DNA from 4 places in the Streptomyces sp. NPDC088745 genome. Region 1 is predicted to be linked to each of the others. Evidence: riboswitches for the same ligand, from Rfam matches in the RefSeq annotation. Region 1 holds a riboswitch; each other region holds the start of a gene.

The links. Region 1 has a riboswitch for cyclic di-AMP ahead of ACIP93_RS00365 (transglycosylase family protein). Riboswitches for the same ligand answer to the same signal wherever they lie in the genome.
Positions count from the first base shown of each region.
Region 2: linked by a shared signal. The riboswitch ahead of ACIP93_RS04565 (M23 family metallopeptidase) and the one ahead of ACIP93_RS00365 (transglycosylase family protein) in region 1 are both predicted to bind cyclic di-AMP.
Region 3: linked by a shared signal. The riboswitch ahead of ACIP93_RS13480 (M23 family metallopeptidase) and the one ahead of ACIP93_RS00365 (transglycosylase family protein) in region 1 are both predicted to bind cyclic di-AMP.
Region 4: linked by a shared signal. The riboswitch ahead of ACIP93_RS16570 (peptidoglycan DD-metalloendopeptidase family protein) and the one ahead of ACIP93_RS00365 (transglycosylase family protein) in region 1 are both predicted to bind cyclic di-AMP.

Region 1 covers NZ_JBIVLB010000001.1:83,915-87,986, forward strand. The annotation lists gene eno (phosphopyruvate hydratase) at 1-1,080, opposite strand, end outside; gene ACIP93_RS00365 (transglycosylase family protein) at 1,593-2,306, opposite strand; cyclic di-AMP (ydaO/yuaA leader) riboswitch at 2,309-2,512, opposite strand; gene ACIP93_RS00370 (transglycosylase family protein) at 2,777-3,904, opposite strand; gene ACIP93_RS00375 (cytochrome P450) at 4,020-4,072, opposite strand, start outside.
Region 2 covers NZ_JBIVLB010000001.1:997,926-1,001,997, reverse strand. The annotation lists gene ACIP93_RS04570 (aldo/keto reductase) at 1-25, opposite strand, end outside; gene ACIP93_RS04565 (M23 family metallopeptidase) at 79-1,275, opposite strand; cyclic di-AMP (ydaO/yuaA leader) riboswitch at 1,473-1,606, opposite strand; gene ACIP93_RS04560 (PP2C family protein-serine/threonine phosphatase) at 1,840-2,988, opposite strand; tRNA gene ACIP93_RS04555 (tRNA-Met) at 3,273-3,346, opposite strand; gene ACIP93_RS04550 (protein kinase) at 3,567-4,072, shown strand, end outside.
Region 3 covers NZ_JBIVLB010000004.1:132,102-136,173, reverse strand. The annotation lists gene ACIP93_RS13485 (HPr family phosphocarrier protein) at 24-305, shown strand; gene ACIP93_RS13480 (M23 family metallopeptidase) at 524-1,315, opposite strand; cyclic di-AMP (ydaO/yuaA leader) riboswitch at 1,330-1,497, opposite strand; gene ACIP93_RS13475 (M16 family metallopeptidase) at 1,750-3,114, opposite strand; gene ACIP93_RS13470 (pitrilysin family protein) at 3,162-4,072, opposite strand, start outside.
Region 4 covers NZ_JBIVLB010000005.1:296,887-300,958, reverse strand. The annotation lists gene ACIP93_RS16575 (SGNH/GDSL hydrolase family protein) at 1-57, opposite strand, end outside; gene ACIP93_RS16570 (peptidoglycan DD-metalloendopeptidase family protein) at 243-1,235, opposite strand; cyclic di-AMP (ydaO/yuaA leader) riboswitch at 1,240-1,450, opposite strand; gene ACIP93_RS16565 (tyrosine-protein phosphatase) at 1,762-2,562, shown strand; gene ACIP93_RS16560 (DUF6126 family protein) at 2,572-2,901, opposite strand; gene ACIP93_RS16555 (helix-turn-helix domain-containing protein) at 2,901-3,509, opposite strand; gene ACIP93_RS16550 (aspartate aminotransferase family protein) at 3,578-4,072, opposite strand, start outside.

The sequences.
Region 1 (4,072 bases):
CTTGAAGCCGTTGCGCTGCGCGAGCTCGACGGCGTCCAGCGTCTCGGTGAGCGAGCCGATCTGGTTGACCTTGACCAGGAGGGCGTTCGCGGAGCCCTCCTCGATGCCGCGGGCCAGGCGCTCGGGGTTGGTGACGAAGAGGTCGTCGCCGACGATCTGGACCTTGGAGCCGATGCGGTCGGTGATGACCTTCCAGCCCGCCCAGTCGTCCTCGTACAGCGGGTCCTCGATGGAGACCAGCGGGTACGCGGAGACGAGCTCCTCGTAGTACTCGGTCATCTCGGCGGCCGAGCGGGACTTGCCCTCGAACTCGTACTTGCCGTCCTTGTAGAACTCGGAGGCGGCGACGTCGAGCGCGAGCGCGATCTGCTCGCCGGGGATGTAACCGGCCTGCTGGATGGCCTCGACGATGAGGTCGAGGGCGGCGCGGTTGGACTCCAGGTTCGGCGCGAAGCCGCCCTCGTCGCCGAGGCCGGTGGACAGGCCCTTGGTCTTCAGCACCTTCTTGAGGGTGTGGTAGACCTCGGCGCCCCAGCGCAGGGCCTCGGAGAAGGACTCGGCGCCGATCGGCGCGATCATGAACTCCTGGATGTCGACGTTGGAGTCGGCGTGCGACCCGCCGTTGAGGATGTTCATCATCGGGACGGGCAGCAGGTGCGCGTTCGGGCCGCCGAGGTAGCGGAACAGCGGCAGGTCGCTGGCCTCGGAGGCGGCGTGCGCGACGGCCAGGGAGACGCCGAGGATGGCGTTGGCGCCCAGCGAGCCCTTGTTCTCGGTGGCGTCCAGGTCGAACATCGCCTGGTCGATCAGGCGCTGCTCGGTGGCGTCGTAGCCGACGAGCTCCGGGCCGATCTGCTCGATGACGGCGAGGACGGCCTTCTCGACGCCCTTGCCCAGGTAGCGGTTCGGATCGCCGTCACGGAGCTCGATGGCTTCGAAGGCACCGGTGGAGGCGCCGGACGGAACGGCAGCACGACCCGTGCTGCCGTCGTCGAGGCCGACCTCGACCTCGACCGTGGGGTTGCCTCGGGAGTCCAGGATTTCCCGGGCTACGACGACGTCGATGGACGGCACGAGCATCTCCTTATGGGATGTGACGCGAAGGTGGCGGGCCCCCGGAAGGGGCACACGGCGCAGGGTCTCTTTCGGCCTTGCGACAAGAGCCTAACCGGCTCCGGGGCATCGGCCAGCCGATCGACCGCACGCTGGGACGAAAAGATGCCCGAATGCCTGTAATACAGGACGAAGGACCCCGGTGACCTCACCGAGGGTCACGGATCCGTTCTCCCGCGAGCACGGCCCGTGCGCACGCCTGAGTGCTGACGCGCACGGGTGAGCCCTGTCGGGCCGACGCGGCCGGCGGCGCCCGCCCGTACAGGGGACGGCCCCGGCGGGACGCGTTCGGGGGGAAGTCGCGTCCGGCCGGGGCCGGGGGTGCGGAAGGGGGCGGGGGTGAGCCGCCCCCTTCCGCTGCGGACTCCGGGCGGGGGTGGGCCGCCGGAGGTCCGCGGTGCGGGAACCGGGCGGGGGTGGGCCGCCGGGGTTCCCGCGGGGCGGGGACGGACGGGGGTGGGCCGTCGGTCCCCGCTGGATCAGCGCAGGTGGAGCTGCTGACCCGGGAAGATGAGGTCGGCGTCGGAGACGACGTCCTCATTGAGGTCTGCGATGTGCTGCCAGCCGCCCTTGACGTTCTTCGCCTCGGCGATCTTCGACAGGGTGTCGCCGGCCTTCACCTGGTACTCGCCGTCACCCTTCTTGATCGGGCCACCGGCCTTGGACTCGACCTTCGGCACCGAGCGGGTCTGGCTGCGGGAGGCGGCCGGGGCCTCGCGCTTCTTCTCCGCCTTGGGGGCGGACTTCACGGACTTGGTGGACTTCGCGGACTTCTGCGAGGAGCCGGAGCCCGTGCTGACGCCCGGGTCGACACCGTCGTTGCTCAGGTTGCCCGCACCGGCGCAGGCCCAGGCGCCGGGGCCCTGGATCTTGAGCAGCTTCTCGGCGGTGGCGATCTGCTGGCCCTTGGTGGCCAGGTCGGCGCGCGGGGCGTACTTGGTGCCACCGGCGGCGGCCCACGAGGAGTTCGTGAACTGCAGGCCGCCGTAGTAGCCGTTGCCCGTGTTGATGGACCAGTTGCCGCCGGACTCGCACTGGGCAACGGCGTCCCAGGTGTCGACGGAGGCGGCGGAGGCCGAGGTGGCCCCCATCAGCGGGGCGGCGACCGCGACACCGGTGACGCCGGCGATGGCGGCGGCACGGGTGGCCTTGGACGGACGGCGGTGCTTGCCCTTGCTGCTGAAAAGCGACATGGATATTCCCTCACCGACGCCTTCGAGGTGAGCTGTCGGGTTCGGGCTGTGAGTTCGCCCGGCCTCCGGTCCGGATTTCCGCACACTGCTTGCTGCGGCATTCCGTTTCGGCGGCTTCACCCCAAGCCGTTCCCGTCACGTCTCTCAACGTCCGGGCCCGGCACTTACCTTGGGTCCCCCGCTCCTGCCTACGGCGCTTTCGCGACGACTGCTGCCGAGGCCCGCCGGCAGGATTCGGCGTGCGGGCTCCGGTGCTCACCGGTGGCGAGCGATGACGACCGTAATCACAGGTGCCCCGGATGTTCAAAGAGGCACATCCGGGACATCTGCCCCGTACTTGCCCTCTCCTCCCTTGCGTTTACGCAGGTCAGAGGGGGCTTACCGGGAGTCGCCCGAAGGGACGCGCCAGTTGGGGCGAAGAGACTCATGTCTCACTTGCGCAAATGTGGACACAAGCCCCCCAACCACCCCTACTTTTCGCTCTTCTCCGCGGTCTGACCCTCGCTCAGATCCAGGTGCTGACCAGGCTTGATGAGGTCGGGGTCGGTGCCGAGGGACTTCTTGTTGGCCTCGTAGAGGGCCGACCAGCCGCCGGGGACCTCCGCGGCGTCCGCGATGTGCCAGAGGTTGTCACCGGGGCGCACGGTGTACGACTCCTGCTCGGGCGCGCCGCCCGGCCCCTTCTCGCCGCCGCCCCGCGAGGCGTGCCGCCCGGCGTCCCGCTCGGCGAGTTCCCCTTCGGGCGAATCGTCCGGTACGAGGGAGGAGTTCTCCGGCGCGGGCACGCCGCGGTGCTTGCCGGTGCCGGACGTGCCCCGGTCCTCGGCGCCCGGGGCGCCGGTGGCGTCGGGCACGCCCGGGGGCGTGGTGGCGTCGCCGCCCGGCCCGGTGCTGGGCGAGACGCTGGAGCCGGGGGTGGGCTCGACGGGGACGGCGGTGCCGGCGTCGGGCGTGCCGGCGTTCGGGTCCGGGGTCGCGGAGGCGTCGCCGCTCGGGACGGCGCCGGGGGTCCGGTCGCCCGGGGCCTGGTCGCCCAGGGGCCGGTCGCCCGCCGGGGTGTCGTCGCCGGGCCCGGCGTCGGCCGCCGCGCCGTCCGCCGCGTCCGGCTTCGCGGAGTGCGCCGGGGGCGTGGGAGGCGTACGGGAGTCGATGCCGGCGATCGCGCCGGGGTCGGCGGCGTCCACTCCCGCCCCGCCGGAACCGGAACCGGACTGCCCGCCGCCGCCCGGGGCGAGCCCGGAGATGACGGCGCAGCTCGGCCAGGCCTGCGGGCCCTCGGCCCGGAAGACCTTCTCGGCCACCTCGATCTGCTGCGAGCGGCTGGCGAGGTCGGCCCGCGGGGCGTAGGCGTCGCCGCCGTACTGCTCCCACTTGTCCTGGGAGAACTGGAGCCCGCCGTAGTGCCCGTTGCCCAGGTCGGCGCTCCACGCACCGCCGCTCTCGCACTCGGCGACGCGGTCCCAGGCACCTGCCTCGACCGCTCCGGCGCTGGTGGCGCCGAGAAGCGGAATCGCGAGCGCGGAGCCGGTGACCCCGGCGGCGACGACGAGTGCGGGGGCCTGACGCGGGCGGCGGTGTTTACCGTTCCCGGAACGCATGCGGTTGCCTTTCGCTGACGGTGACTCGGCTTCTGGCGAAACAGCCGGGTCGCCCGTGAACGTAGCCGCAGTCGAACACCCGTCACAAGTCGGTGCAGCGGAGATCACGTAAAGGTCACATCGCTGCCGACCGGTCATTTCCGGTGCCCCGCACGCCGCTTCCGAACT
Region 2 (4,072 bases), 910 kb from region 1:
GCGGGCGGAGAGGGGAGGAAGTCATGCCGTACGACAACCACCGGGCCCGCCGGGCCTATTCCGTGTACGGGTCAGGGATCAGACGGTGAGGCCCTTGCCGCGCAGCCAGGCCGCCGGGTCGACGCCGGCGCCGCCGGGGGTGTGGACTTCGAGGTGCAGGTGCGGTCCGGTGACGTTGCCGGTGGCGCCCACGTTGCCGATGGTCTGGCCGGTGGCGACGCCGGTGCCCGCCGCGACGTTCATCTGCGAGAGGTGGCAGTACCAGATCTCGGTGCCGTCCTTCAGCTCCAGCACGACGCGGTAGCCGTACGAACCGGACCAGCCGGCCGACGTGACGGTGCCGCCGTGCACGGCCTTGACCGGGGTGCCGGTCGGGGCGGCGAAGTCGAGCCCGGTGTGCTGTCCGGAGGACCACATCGAACCGGACTGGCCGTAGGTCGAGGTGAGGGTGTACGAGGAGGTGGGCAGCGAGTAGCTCGCGGCCAGCCTGGCGAGGCGCGCGGCCTCCGCCTCGGCCTTCGCCTCCGCCTCGGCGGCGGCCTTCTCGCGGGCTTCCTTCTCCGCCTTCTCCTTCTCGGCCTGCCGCGCCGTGGCGTCGGCCTGCTGCTGCGCCTTCTTCGCCTCGGCCGCGGCGTCCTGCACGGCCTTGTCGCGGGCCTCCTGCCGGACGGCCTCGTCGGCCACCGTGCGCTGCTGCTCGGCCTGCTGGAGGATGCGGGCGCGCAGGCTCTCCCCGGCGCCGGCGGGCTGCTGCCCGGCCGAGGCGGGGGTCGCGGCGGCGGCCGGCGCGGCGGCGACGGTCACGCCCGCCTCCGCGGGAGCCTCTTCGGCGGAGTCGGAGAGCAGGGCGCCCACGCCCGGCAGCGACGTGGCGTCCGGCAGCGAGTCGGCGAGCGAGTCCAGGGACTCGGCGAGCTGGTCCGGCAGGGATATCGACACGGCGGGCTTGTCCTGCGCGGTGGCGATGCCGCCCGCGCCGACGGCGGCGATCACGCCGACGCCGAGGACCGTGGAGCTGCGGGCGAGGGAGCCGCGCTGCTTGGCGACCCGGTGCTTGCCGCGCAGCGGGGCGGCGGAGTCGGCGGTGGGGTTCCACTCGTCGGCGGAGGCCGGTGGGGCGTCCGGGGCGAAGGGGGCGTCCGGGGCGGAGGCGGATTCCGGGGTCCCGAACGCGGCGAAGCCGTCGAAGCCGTCGCGCCCCTGCTGCTGCGGGATCAGCGGGCCCTGCGGAGACTGCGGGACCTGCACGGCCTCTGCGGCCCGCACGGCCTGCATCGGCTGGGTGACCTGCGCGGCCTGCGGAACTCCGGCGGCTGCGACGGCTTCGGGAGCGTGCGGAGCGAGAACGGCGGTGGCCCCGGTCCCCGTCCCGTACTCGTCGCCGGGGACTCCGTAAGCCGTGTAGGACAAAGCGGGGGCCGAGAAAGCGGGGGCTGCGGGGGCAGGCCTGTTGGACGCCACGGAGGCGCGCTCCTTTCCTTCCTTCTCGCCTACCGGGTTAGCTGACGGGTTCGGAGCAGGAAGGTCTCCTACGGGCCGGGTCGGGCCCGATTCACCCCAAGTGGTGGTTCCCCGGTTTCCTCACGGAATTCGGCGCACGCGCACGGCGCCGTCTCTGACGACGGCTGGGACGACCGTGCTGCGTTATCGAACGTTAATAGACATGTGACCGGAATTCCAAGCCGTCCCTCTTGATCCTTAACGCTCCGCAGTCACCTTTGGCCAGGACATTTCCGCTTATCTACCAGCGAACTGACGCCATCTCAGCGTCCCGGCCGCCCCGGCGGCCCCAGAACGCCCTGATCACCTCTGCCGCCCGCCCGACACCTCGTGCCCCCCTCACGGACGTTTGATGATCTCCACCGTCCGCCGCCGCGCCGGCTGCCCCACGCCCGGCCGCCCCACCGCGAGCAGCGCCATGTCGTCCGTCTGCTTGCCGCCGGTGTGCACCCGTACGTCACTGGTCAGCGCGTCCAGTACGGCATCGGGCCCGGGGAAGAGCGAATGCCGCAGCCGCACCGCCGGGTCGTAGAACCGGCCCGCCCCGTCCCGCGCCTCGGACAGGCCGTCGGTGTAGAACACGAGCATCGAACCCGCCGGGTACGCGAACTCCTTGGCCCGGTCCGGCCAGTCCCCCAGCTCCCCCATGCCCAGCGGCAGCGCGAACTCGTCCGGCTCCAGCTCGTCCAGTTCCCCGTCCGCGTACAGCAGCAGCGGCTCGGGATGCCCCCGGTTCACCAGGCGTACGACGCCCTCCGCGCGCGGGATCTCGGCGAGCACCGCCGTGGTGAAGCCCTCCAGCGCGTCCAGCCCCTCGCGCCGGGCGCCCTCGCGCTCCAGGGCCCGTTCCAGGCGCCGCGCGACGCCCTCCAGGCAGCTCTCCGTCTCGGCCGCCTCCCGGAACGCGCCGACCACCACCGCCACCGCCTCGACGGCCTCAAGTCCCTTGCCCCGTACGTCGCCCACCACGAGCCGCACCCCGTACGGCGTGTCCTGCACGGCGAAGAGGTCGCCGCCGATGAACGCGTCCGCCTCGGCCGCCTCGTACCGCGCGGCGATCTCCAGACCGCCGATGCGGGCCGGCGGGACCGGCACCACGGCCCGCTGCGCGGCCTCCGCGATGACCCGCACCGAGGCGAGCTGCCGCCCGCTGCGCCGCACGACCCGGTTGATCAGGATCGCCAGCACGGACACGGTGAGCACCGTGACCAGCTCCGTCGCGCTCACCACGGACGTCAGGGCGTCGTCGCAGATCCGCAGCCCCATCACGGCCAGCACGGAGGCGAGGGCCGTGAGCCCGGTGTTGGCCGGCGAGAAGAAGGGGGCCGCCACCAGCGGCGCGGCGGCGAACAGCGGCGAGGCGGTGAAGTCGGATGGCGTCAGCGCGTCGAAGAAGATCCCGCCGACGATCATCAGCGCGGGCAGCGCCCGTACGAACCGGCGCGTCGTGCGGCCGCTCTCCCGGGACGGACCGGGGACGCCGGGCATGCCGGGAGGACCGGACGCGCGGGGCGTGCCGGGCCCGCTGGACGCACTCCCCCCGGGCCCGCCGCCGGCGTCGCCCCCACGTCCGTCGCGCCCGTACCCCGCCACCGTCAGCTCTCCTGCCCAGGTCCGCACCGGGTGCGGACGGTACCGCTCCCCACCCAGGCTGGCCGGAGCCGCGCCGTACGGCGAATCGGCGTCCGCCGTACGGGTGACGGACGCGGCACCGCGCGGACATGCCGAAGGCCCGGAATCCTTGACGGACTCCGGGCCTTCGGACCACTGAGTAGCGGGGACAGGATTTGAACCTGCGACCTCTGGGTTATGAGCCCAGCGAGCTACCGAGCTGCTCCACCCCGCGTCGGTAGACACCAGCCTACGCCATCCCCGGCACCCCTCGCGACCACCTTGCCGCGCCGCACCCGCTCGCGGCCCTGCCTCTACCCTGGTGCCCGCACGTGACCGAATCGAACAGCGCGACGAACGGGATGTGACAGGTGTCGGGGGCGAACGGTGCGGAGCTGACGGGCAGGGTGCTGGGCGGTCGTTACCGCGTGACCGAGATCGTCGGACGCGGCGGCATGGGGGTGGTCGCCCGGGCCGTGGACCAACTGCTGAACCGCGAGGTCGCCGTCAAGGTCCTGCGGTCGTACACCGACGCCTCCGCGGCGGAACTGGCCGAACTGCGGGTCCGGATGCGGCGGGAGGCGCAGGCCGCCGCCCGCATCCGCCACAGCGGTGTCGTCACCGTGCACGACGTGGTCGAGGAGGCGGGGCAGCCGGTCATCGTCATGGAGCTGGTCGACGGGCCCTCCCTGGACGACGTGCTGGCTGAGCGCGGCACGCTCGACCCGCGCGAGGCCGCCGCGATCGGCGCCCGGCTGATGGACGCGCTCGACGCGGCGCACCGCGCCGGGGTGCTGCACCGGGACGTCAAGCCGGGGAACGTCCTGCTGGAGCGCGGCGGCCGGGTCGTCCTCACGGACTTCGGCATCGCCAGCCTGGAGACCACCGGCGACGAGGCGCTGTCCCGGCTGACCCGGAGCGGCCAGCTCGTCGGCTCCCTCGACTACCTCGCGCCGGAACG
Region 3 (4,072 bases), on a different contig from region 1:
ATAAGCACATGAAGGGCAACACCATGGTTGAGCGCCGCGTCACCGTCGGCTGGGCCGAGGGCCTGCACGCCCGCCCCGCCTCCATCTTCGTCCGCGCCGTCACGGCCACCGGCGTCCCCGTCACCATCGCCAAGGCGGGCGGCACCCCGGTCAACGCCGCGTCGATGCTGGCGCTGCTGGGCCTGGGCGCGCAGGGCGGCGAGGAGATCGTGCTGGCGTCCGAGGCCGAGGGCGCGGACGCCGCCCTGGACCGTCTCGCGAAGCTGGTCGCCGAGGGCCTGGACGAGCTCCCCGAGACCGTCTGAGACCCCCGCGGCCACGTGAGGCCGCGCCCGTACGGGCGAAATTCCCGCGCACGAGCCGCGGCATCCCGGATTCCGGGGGCCGCGGCTCGTGCCGTTCCCGGGAATGCCGGGAGCGGGCCGCGGCGTCCGGCGGGACCGGAGCGGGCCGCGGCGTCCGGCGGAACGCGAAAGGGCCCCGGCTCACGGGGAGCCGGGGCCCTTCCTTGTGGAGTTCGCGGTCAGACGCTGACGCCGTGCGCGCGCAGGTACGCGACGGGGTCGATGTCCGAGCCGTACTCGGGCGAGGTGCGGGCCTCGAAGTGCAGGTGCGGGCCGGTGGAGTTGCCGGTCGAGCCGGCCAGGCCTATCTGGTCGCCGGAGCCGACGCTCTGGCCGACCGAGACGCCGATCGAGGAGAGGTGGCCGTACTGGGTGTACGAGCCGTCGTTCATCCTGATCACGATGTTGTTGCCGTACGCGCCGCCCCAGCCGGCCTCGACGACCGTGCCGGCGCCGACGGCGACCACGGAGGTGCCGGAGGCGGCGTGGAAGTCGACGCCGGAGTGGCTGCCGGAGGACCACAGGGCGCCGCCGGACTTGTAGCTGGTGGAGACGTACGAACCGGCCACCGGCAGCCGGAAGGTGTTGAGGCGCTTGCGCTCGGCCTCGCGGGCGGCGCGCTCGCGGTCCTCGCGCTCCTTCTTGGCCCTCGCCTCGGCCTTGCGCTTGACCTCGGCCTTGCGCTCGGCCTCCGCCTTGCGGGCGGCCTCGGCCTCGTCCAGCACCTTCTGCTGCGCCTGGGCCTGCTCCTCGATCCGCTCGGCCACGACCTCGGCGGAGTGGTCCAGGGCGACGGCGCGGATGGTGCCGGTGTCCTCCGCGGCCAGGTCCTGCTCGGCGGCGAAGGCCTGCGGGGCCAGGGTTCCGATGACACCGGTCGTGGTGAGTGCGGCGACTCCGGCGATGTTGGCGCTCTTGCGCGACAGCACGGAGGGACGCCGGTGCTTCCCGGCGGCACGGGTGAACGCCATGGAGTGGCTGTTTCCTTTCCTTCCTTCTCGCCTACCGGGTTAGCTGACGGGTTCGGAGCAGGAAGGTCTCCTACGGACCCCACCCGCCCGTGCGGGCGATGGCGTCCGATTCACCCCAGGGACTCAAGTGGGTCCCCGGCTCCCCAGGCTCGCGCCTGACGGGGACTCGGCGATGACTGCCCGGTGCCGCGGTTGCGGCGCACTCTGACGGGCAGCCGGGTCGACGCTAAGCGGCACTTCTTTCAATCTCCAAACACACGGCCGCTTTTGTGAAGGAGCCCACACGGCAGACAGGCAACCTCCGCAACAAATCGGGCATACGGGAGGACCCCGACGACCGGGAAGCCGTCGGGGTCCTTTTCGTCCTGCTTTCCACCGGCCGCCCGGATGACCTTTGATCGGTCAAGCGGCCGGTGAACCGGTCGGCGGGCCGGTCAGCTCACGACCGTGACCTCGCCGATGTCCAACGCGCGCACCGGCTCCACGATCCGGGACGCGTCGCCGACCAGGACCGTGACCAGCCTGTCCACCGGGAAGGCGTTCACCACCGCGGCGGTGGCCTCCACGGTGCCGGTCGCGGCCAGCCGCGCGTACAGCTGGGCCTGGAAGTCGTCGGGCAGGTGCTGCTCGACCTGGTCGGCCAGCGTGCCCGCGACCGCCGAGGCCGTCTCGTACTTGAGCGGGGCGACCCCGACCAGGTTCTGCACGGCGACGTCGCGCTCGGCGTCGGTGAGTCCCTCGGCCGCGAGCGTCCGCAGGACCTTCCACAGGTCCTCCAGGGCGGGCCCGGTCGACTCGGTGTCCACGGAGCCGCTGATGGCCAGCATGGCGGCGCCCGTGCCGTCCTCGGCGGAGCGCAGCACCTGGCCGAAGGCACGCACGCCGTAGGTGTAGCCCTTCTCCTCGCGCAGGACGCGGTCCAGGCGGGAGGTGAGGGTGCCGCCGAGACAGTACGTACCGAGCACCTGGGCGGGCCAGACGCGGTCGTGCCGGTCGGCGCCGATGCGGCCGATCAGGAGCTGGGTCTGGACCGCGCCGGGGCGGTCCACGACGACCACGCGGCCCGTGTCGTCGGCGGTGATCGCCGGAACGGGGCGCGGGGCCGCCGTGCCGCCCGTCCAGGCGCCCAGGGTCTCGGCCAGGACCGCGTCCAGGTCGATGCCGGTGAGGTCGCCGACGACGACCGCCGTGGCGGTGGCCGGGCGGACGTGCGTCTCGTAGAAGGCGCGCACGGCCGCGGAGTCGATGTTCTTGACCGTCTCCTCGGTGCCCTGGCGGGGGCGCGACATGCGCAGGTCCGCCGGGAACAGCTCGTGGGAGAGCTGCTTGGCGGCCCGACGGGACGGGTTGGCCGCCTCGTGCGGGAGCTCGTCGAGCCGGTTGCGTACGAGACGCTCGATCTCGCCGTCCGCGAACGCCGGTGCGCGCAGGGCGTCGGCGAGCAGTCCGAGCGCCTTGGGCAGCCGGGAGACCGGGACTTCGAGGGAGACCCGCACGCCCGGGTGGTCGGCGAACGCGTCGAGGGTGGCGCCGCAGCGCTCCAGCTCGGCGGCGAACTCCTCGGCGGAGTGCTTGTCGGTGCCCTCGGTGAAGGCGCGCGACATGATCGTGGCGACGCCGTCCAGGCCCTTCGGCTCGGCCTCCAGGGGCGCGGCGAGGAAGACCTCGACGGCCACCAGCTTCTGGCCGGGGCGGTCGCAGCGCAGCACGGTCAGGCCGTTGGGCAGCGCGCCGCGCTCGGGGGCGGGGAAGGCCCACGGGGTGGCGGGCCCGGGCTGCGGCTGCGGGTGGAACTGCATCGCGCTGGTCACGGCCGCGCTCCCGCCGGTGGTGGCTGCGGTCTCCGTCACTGGTCCGCCCCTTCCTGCTCGTCGTTCTCCTGCGCGCCTTCCCGCACGTCCGCGGCTGCGACTGCGTCCGCGGCTGCGTCGTCGGAGGCGGCCGTCGGTTCGTACACCAGGACCGCGCGGTTGTCCGGGCGCAGCCGGGCCTTGGCCACGGCCTGGACCTCCTCGGCGGTGACCTCCAGGACGCGTCCGACGGCGCTCAGGGCGAGCTGCGGGTCGCCGAACAGGACGGCGTACCGGCACAGTTCGTCGGCGCGGCCGGCGACCGTGCCCAGCCGGTCCAGCCACTCGCGCTCCAGCTGGGCCTGGGCGCGCTCCATCTCCTCGGCCGTGGGGCCCTCCGCGGCGAACCGGGCGAGCTCCTCGTCGACGGCGGCCTCGATGGCCGGGACCTCCACACCGCCTGAGGTCTTGACGTCCAGCCAGCCCAGCGAGGGGGCCCCGGCCAGGCGCAGCAGGCCGAAGCCCGCGGCGACGGCCGTCTGGTCGCGCCGTACGAGACGGTTGTGCAGCCGGGAGGACTCGCCGCCGCCGAGGACGGTGAGCGCCAGGTCGGCGGCGTCCGCCTCGCGGGTGCCGTCGCTGGGCAGCCGGTAGGCGGCCATCAGCGCGCGCGCCGGGACCTCCTCCTCGACGACCTCGCGCAGCTCGCCGCCGATGACGTCGGGCAGCGAGCCGTCGCGGGGCGGCTGCTTGCCGTCGTGCGAGGGGATCGAGCCGAAGTACTTCTCCACCCAGGCGAGCGTCTGCTCGGGGTCGATGTCGCCGACGATCGACAGCACCGCGTTGTTGGGCGCGTAGTACGTGCGGAAGAAGGCGCGGGCGTCTTCGAGCGTGGCCGCGTCCAGGTCGGCCATGGAGCCGATCGGGGTGTGGTGGTAGGGGTGTCCCTCGGGGTACATCAGGGCGG
Region 4 (4,072 bases), on a different contig from region 1:
GATCGCCGCGTACGACCCGATGGTGCCTGCGCTGAATGATGTCGAATCGTCTGCCACGTCGACACATCCTTCACTTTCGCAAGTGACCTACGCCACCGTAGGGAGGGGTTGACGGAGGGTGAGATATGCCACCGGTCAAGATTCACCCAACCCGGAATACGCGGGTGGCGCTTCGGGATACGCGTCTCGCCCCCGCACCGGGGCCGGTGCGGGGGCGAGTGGGCCGTGGGGGGCGGTCCGTACTAGAGCGGGACGCCGTTGTTGCGCAGGTAGCCCAGCGGGTCGATGTCCGAGCCGTAGCCGGGGCCGGTGCGGATCTCGAAGTGCAGGTGCGGGCCGGAGGAGTTGCCGGTGGAGCCGGAGTAGCCGATCTGCTGGCCGCCGGAGACGCTCTGGCCGGAGCGGACGCCCAGCGCGGAGAGGTGGGCGTACTGCGAGTAGCGGCCGTCGTTGTGCCGGATGACGACCTCGTTGCCGTACGCGCCGCCCCAGCCGGCGGAGACCACGGTGCCCGCGGCGACGGCCTTGACCGGGGTGCCCGAGGACGCGCGGAAGTCGACACCGGTGTGGTAACCGCTGGACCAGCTTCCGCCGGAGGCGCGGTAGGGGGTGGAGACGCCCGAGGGGACGGGGGCGCTGAAGCCGGAGCGCTGCGTCTGCCGCTTGCTCTCGGTGCGCTGCTCGGCCCGCTTCTCCGTCCGCTTCTGGGAGCGCTGCTCGACGCGGCTCTCGGTGCGCTGCTCGGCGCGCTTGTCGGTGCGCTCCACGCGCTCGGTCCGCTGCTGCTGCGGGGCCGGGGCGGTGGCCTTCCGCTCGGCGGCCGCGGGGGCCTTGCCGCCGAGGGTGAGCTTCATGCCGGGGAAGATCAGCGAGGGGTTCTCACCGACGACCTCCCTGTTGTCGCCGTAGACCTTCTGCCAGCCGCCGCGCACGTCCTGGTCCGTGGCGATCTTCGAGAGGCTGTCGCCGGACACCACGGAGTACGTACGGGTGCCGGTCTTCGGCGCGGCGGCGGGGGCCGCCTGCCGGGGCTCGGCCGCGCGCTGCTGCGGAAGCTGCGCCTCGGCGGCGGCCTGCGGCAGCGCGACGGGGGCGGCGCCCTGGTCGGCGGCGTTCGCACCGGTGGCGCCGATGAGCGGAAGGGCCAGTGCGGCGCCGCCCGTGCCGGCGGCGACGAAGCCCCGGGTGAGCGGGGAACTGGACTTCGGGCGGCGGTGCTTACCCTGAGCAGGCATGACGATGTCCTCTCCGGCGCCTGCGAGGTGAGCTGTCGGGTTCGGGCTGGAGATGCCCGGCCGCGCTCCACATCCGGGAGCGCTGCTTCACCCCGAGCCGTTCCGGCGGACTGTCGTCCTCCGGTACGGCGTACTACCTGGGTCCCCCGCTCCTGCCACACGAAGAAAAAGGGAAAGTGACTCCGAGCGGTGGCAGGATTCGGCGGTCCACCCGGATTGACGGTGACCGTAAGCGAGTGCGGACCGCCGGAACAAGCCGTTCCCCTTTTCTCCCTCGCCAGAACACGCCTTCTTCACGATTCTCCCGGTGGCGCGCAATCGTCCCGGGTGCCATCTCCCGCCTCTGGCCTGCCGTTTGACGCTTCGGCAGCAGACGTCACGGTTCGCTCTATGATTCTGCTCACTCGCACCCCCGTACGACCCAGACGGTTGCCTCAGGCACCCATATGGGGACGCTTCTGTCGTATCGTCGGCCCGTGGCCCTCGTCGGCGTGCCCGCGTCGGCGGACGACCTTGAGGAGCACTCGTGACGCAGCAGGCATCGCCGTCGGCCGAGCCGGATCTCGCAGGCGTACGGAACTTCCGCGACGTGGGCGGGCTGCCCACCGCGGACAGCCGGCGGACGCGTTACGGACGGCTCTTCCGCAGCGGCCACCTGGCGCACGCCACCGAGTCCGACACGGCGTTCTTCCACTCGCTCGGACTCCACACGATCTTCGACTTCCGCAACGCGGCGGACCAGGAGCTGGAGGGCCCGGACGTCGAGCTGACCGGTGTGCGGAACGTGAACATCCCGCTGAGCGACCCCGCGGACGGCGCCGAGTTCTGGATGATGGTGCGCGACGGCAACCTCGACCAGTTGCGCGAGATCCTCGACGACGGCAAGGCCGCGGCGCGCATGACGGCGTCGTACCGCCGCATGATCAAGGACCGCACCGCGGAGCACAGCCGGGTGCTGCACGCCCTGGCCGAGGACAGTGTGCCGGCGCTGATGCACTGCGCGGCGGGCAAGGACCGCGCGGGTCTGTCGATCGCGGTGACGCTGCTGGCCGTGGGCGTGGAGCCGGACGCGATCCGGGCGGACTACGTGAAGTCCAACGACCCGCACCGCCGCTACCGGGTGCGCCGCTCCAGCGCCTCGCCGGAGGCCATGAACGGCGAGGTGATGCGCCTGCTCGCACCGCTCTTCGACGCCCGGGCGGAGTACCTGGACGCGGCCTTCGCCACCATCGAGGAGACCTGGGGCACCACGGACGCCTACCTGGAACGGGGACTGCGGGTGACGCCCGGGGTCCGCGAGGCGCTGCGCGAGCGGCTCACGGAGTGACCGGGCCGCTCAGGCGTCGCCGATCGTGAACAGCAGGAAGATGAACGCCGCGACGATGTGCCCGACCACGATGTAGAGGAAGACCCGCACCACGAGGCCGTGCGGCGCCTTGTCCGCGACGAATCCGTCCGGGCCGGCCCTGCCCGCGCCGTCCTGCCACTCGGCGCCCCGGTCGGAGCCGGGGCGGGCGGCGCGGGCCGCCTCGTCGGCGGCGCGGGCGATGGCGCTCAGGGCGGTGGTCTGCGCCTCGGTGAGCTGCTGGGCGGGGGCGGGTCCGGGAGCCTTCACGAAGCCCTGCGCGGGGGCGAGTCCCGGCGGCTGTGCGGTGGACTCGGTCATCATGACTCCTGGGGCAGGCAGAGCCCGGCGACGGTGCTCTGCATCAGTGTGTGGAGGAACAGCAGCTCGGCCCCCTGCGGCGTCACCGCGGTGATCCGGTGCGGGGTGAGCGAGTCGAAGTGGGCGCTGTCGCCCTCGTCCAGGGTGTGCACGCGCTCCCCGAGCACCAGGCGCAGCCGCCCCTCGAGCACGTACAGCCACTCCTCGCCGGGATGGACCCGTACGAGATCCCGCTGGGCGGCGTGCGGCACGTGGACGCGCAGCGCCTGCATGGCCCGGCCGTGGCTGCCGGCCTGCCGGTACGTCCAGCCGTCGGCCTCGCGGGCGGTCATCTCGCCGGCCCGCACGACGGCGTCCGGGGCGGCCGCCGTCTCGCCGAGGACCTCGGAGACGGTCGTGCCGTAGACCCGGGCCAGCGCGAGGAGCATCGGCAGCGAGGGCTGGCGCTGTCCGGTCTCCAGCCGGGAGAGGTGCGCGGGCGAGAGCCCGGCGCGGCGGGCCGCGGCCTCCAGCGTGAATCCGCCGCGGCGGCGGAGTTCTCGCAGGTGGGGAGCGACGGAGGGCAGTTCCGCCGAGCCCTCGGCCGCCTCTTCGAGGCGTGGCGTCATACGGTCCATTGAGCCAGAGTGCTTACCTCTGGGGCAAACTTCTTGCCCCAGAGGCAAAAGAGGCCGGTTCAACGGTGGGCGACCGCCTGCTTCACCAGTGTCCGGCCGAAGTCCCACATCAGGCCACCGCCGGAGTGTGCGTCGTCCATCACGGCGGTGAAGGCGTCCACGAAGCGGTCGACCTCCTTCTCCCCCACGGTCAGCGGTGGAATCAGTTTGATCACTTCCAGGTGGTCGCCGGACACCTGGGTGAGGATCCGGTGCTTCTGCAGCAGCGGCACGACGACCATCTGCGCGAAGAGCCCCTTGCGGGCCGCCTGGAGCATCGCCCAGCGCCCGCGCAGCGCGAGCGAGGCCGGCCGCCCGAACTCGATGCCGATCATGAGGCCGCGCCCGCGGACGTCGTGCAGCAGCTCGTACTTCCCCGTCAGCGCGGCCAGCCGCGTCTTCAGCAGGCCGCCGGTGCGCCGGGCGTTGGCCACGATCTGCTCGTCCTCCATGACCGAGAGCACGGCGAGGCCGGCCGCCATCGCTTGGGCGTTGGACCCGAAGCTGGCCGAGTG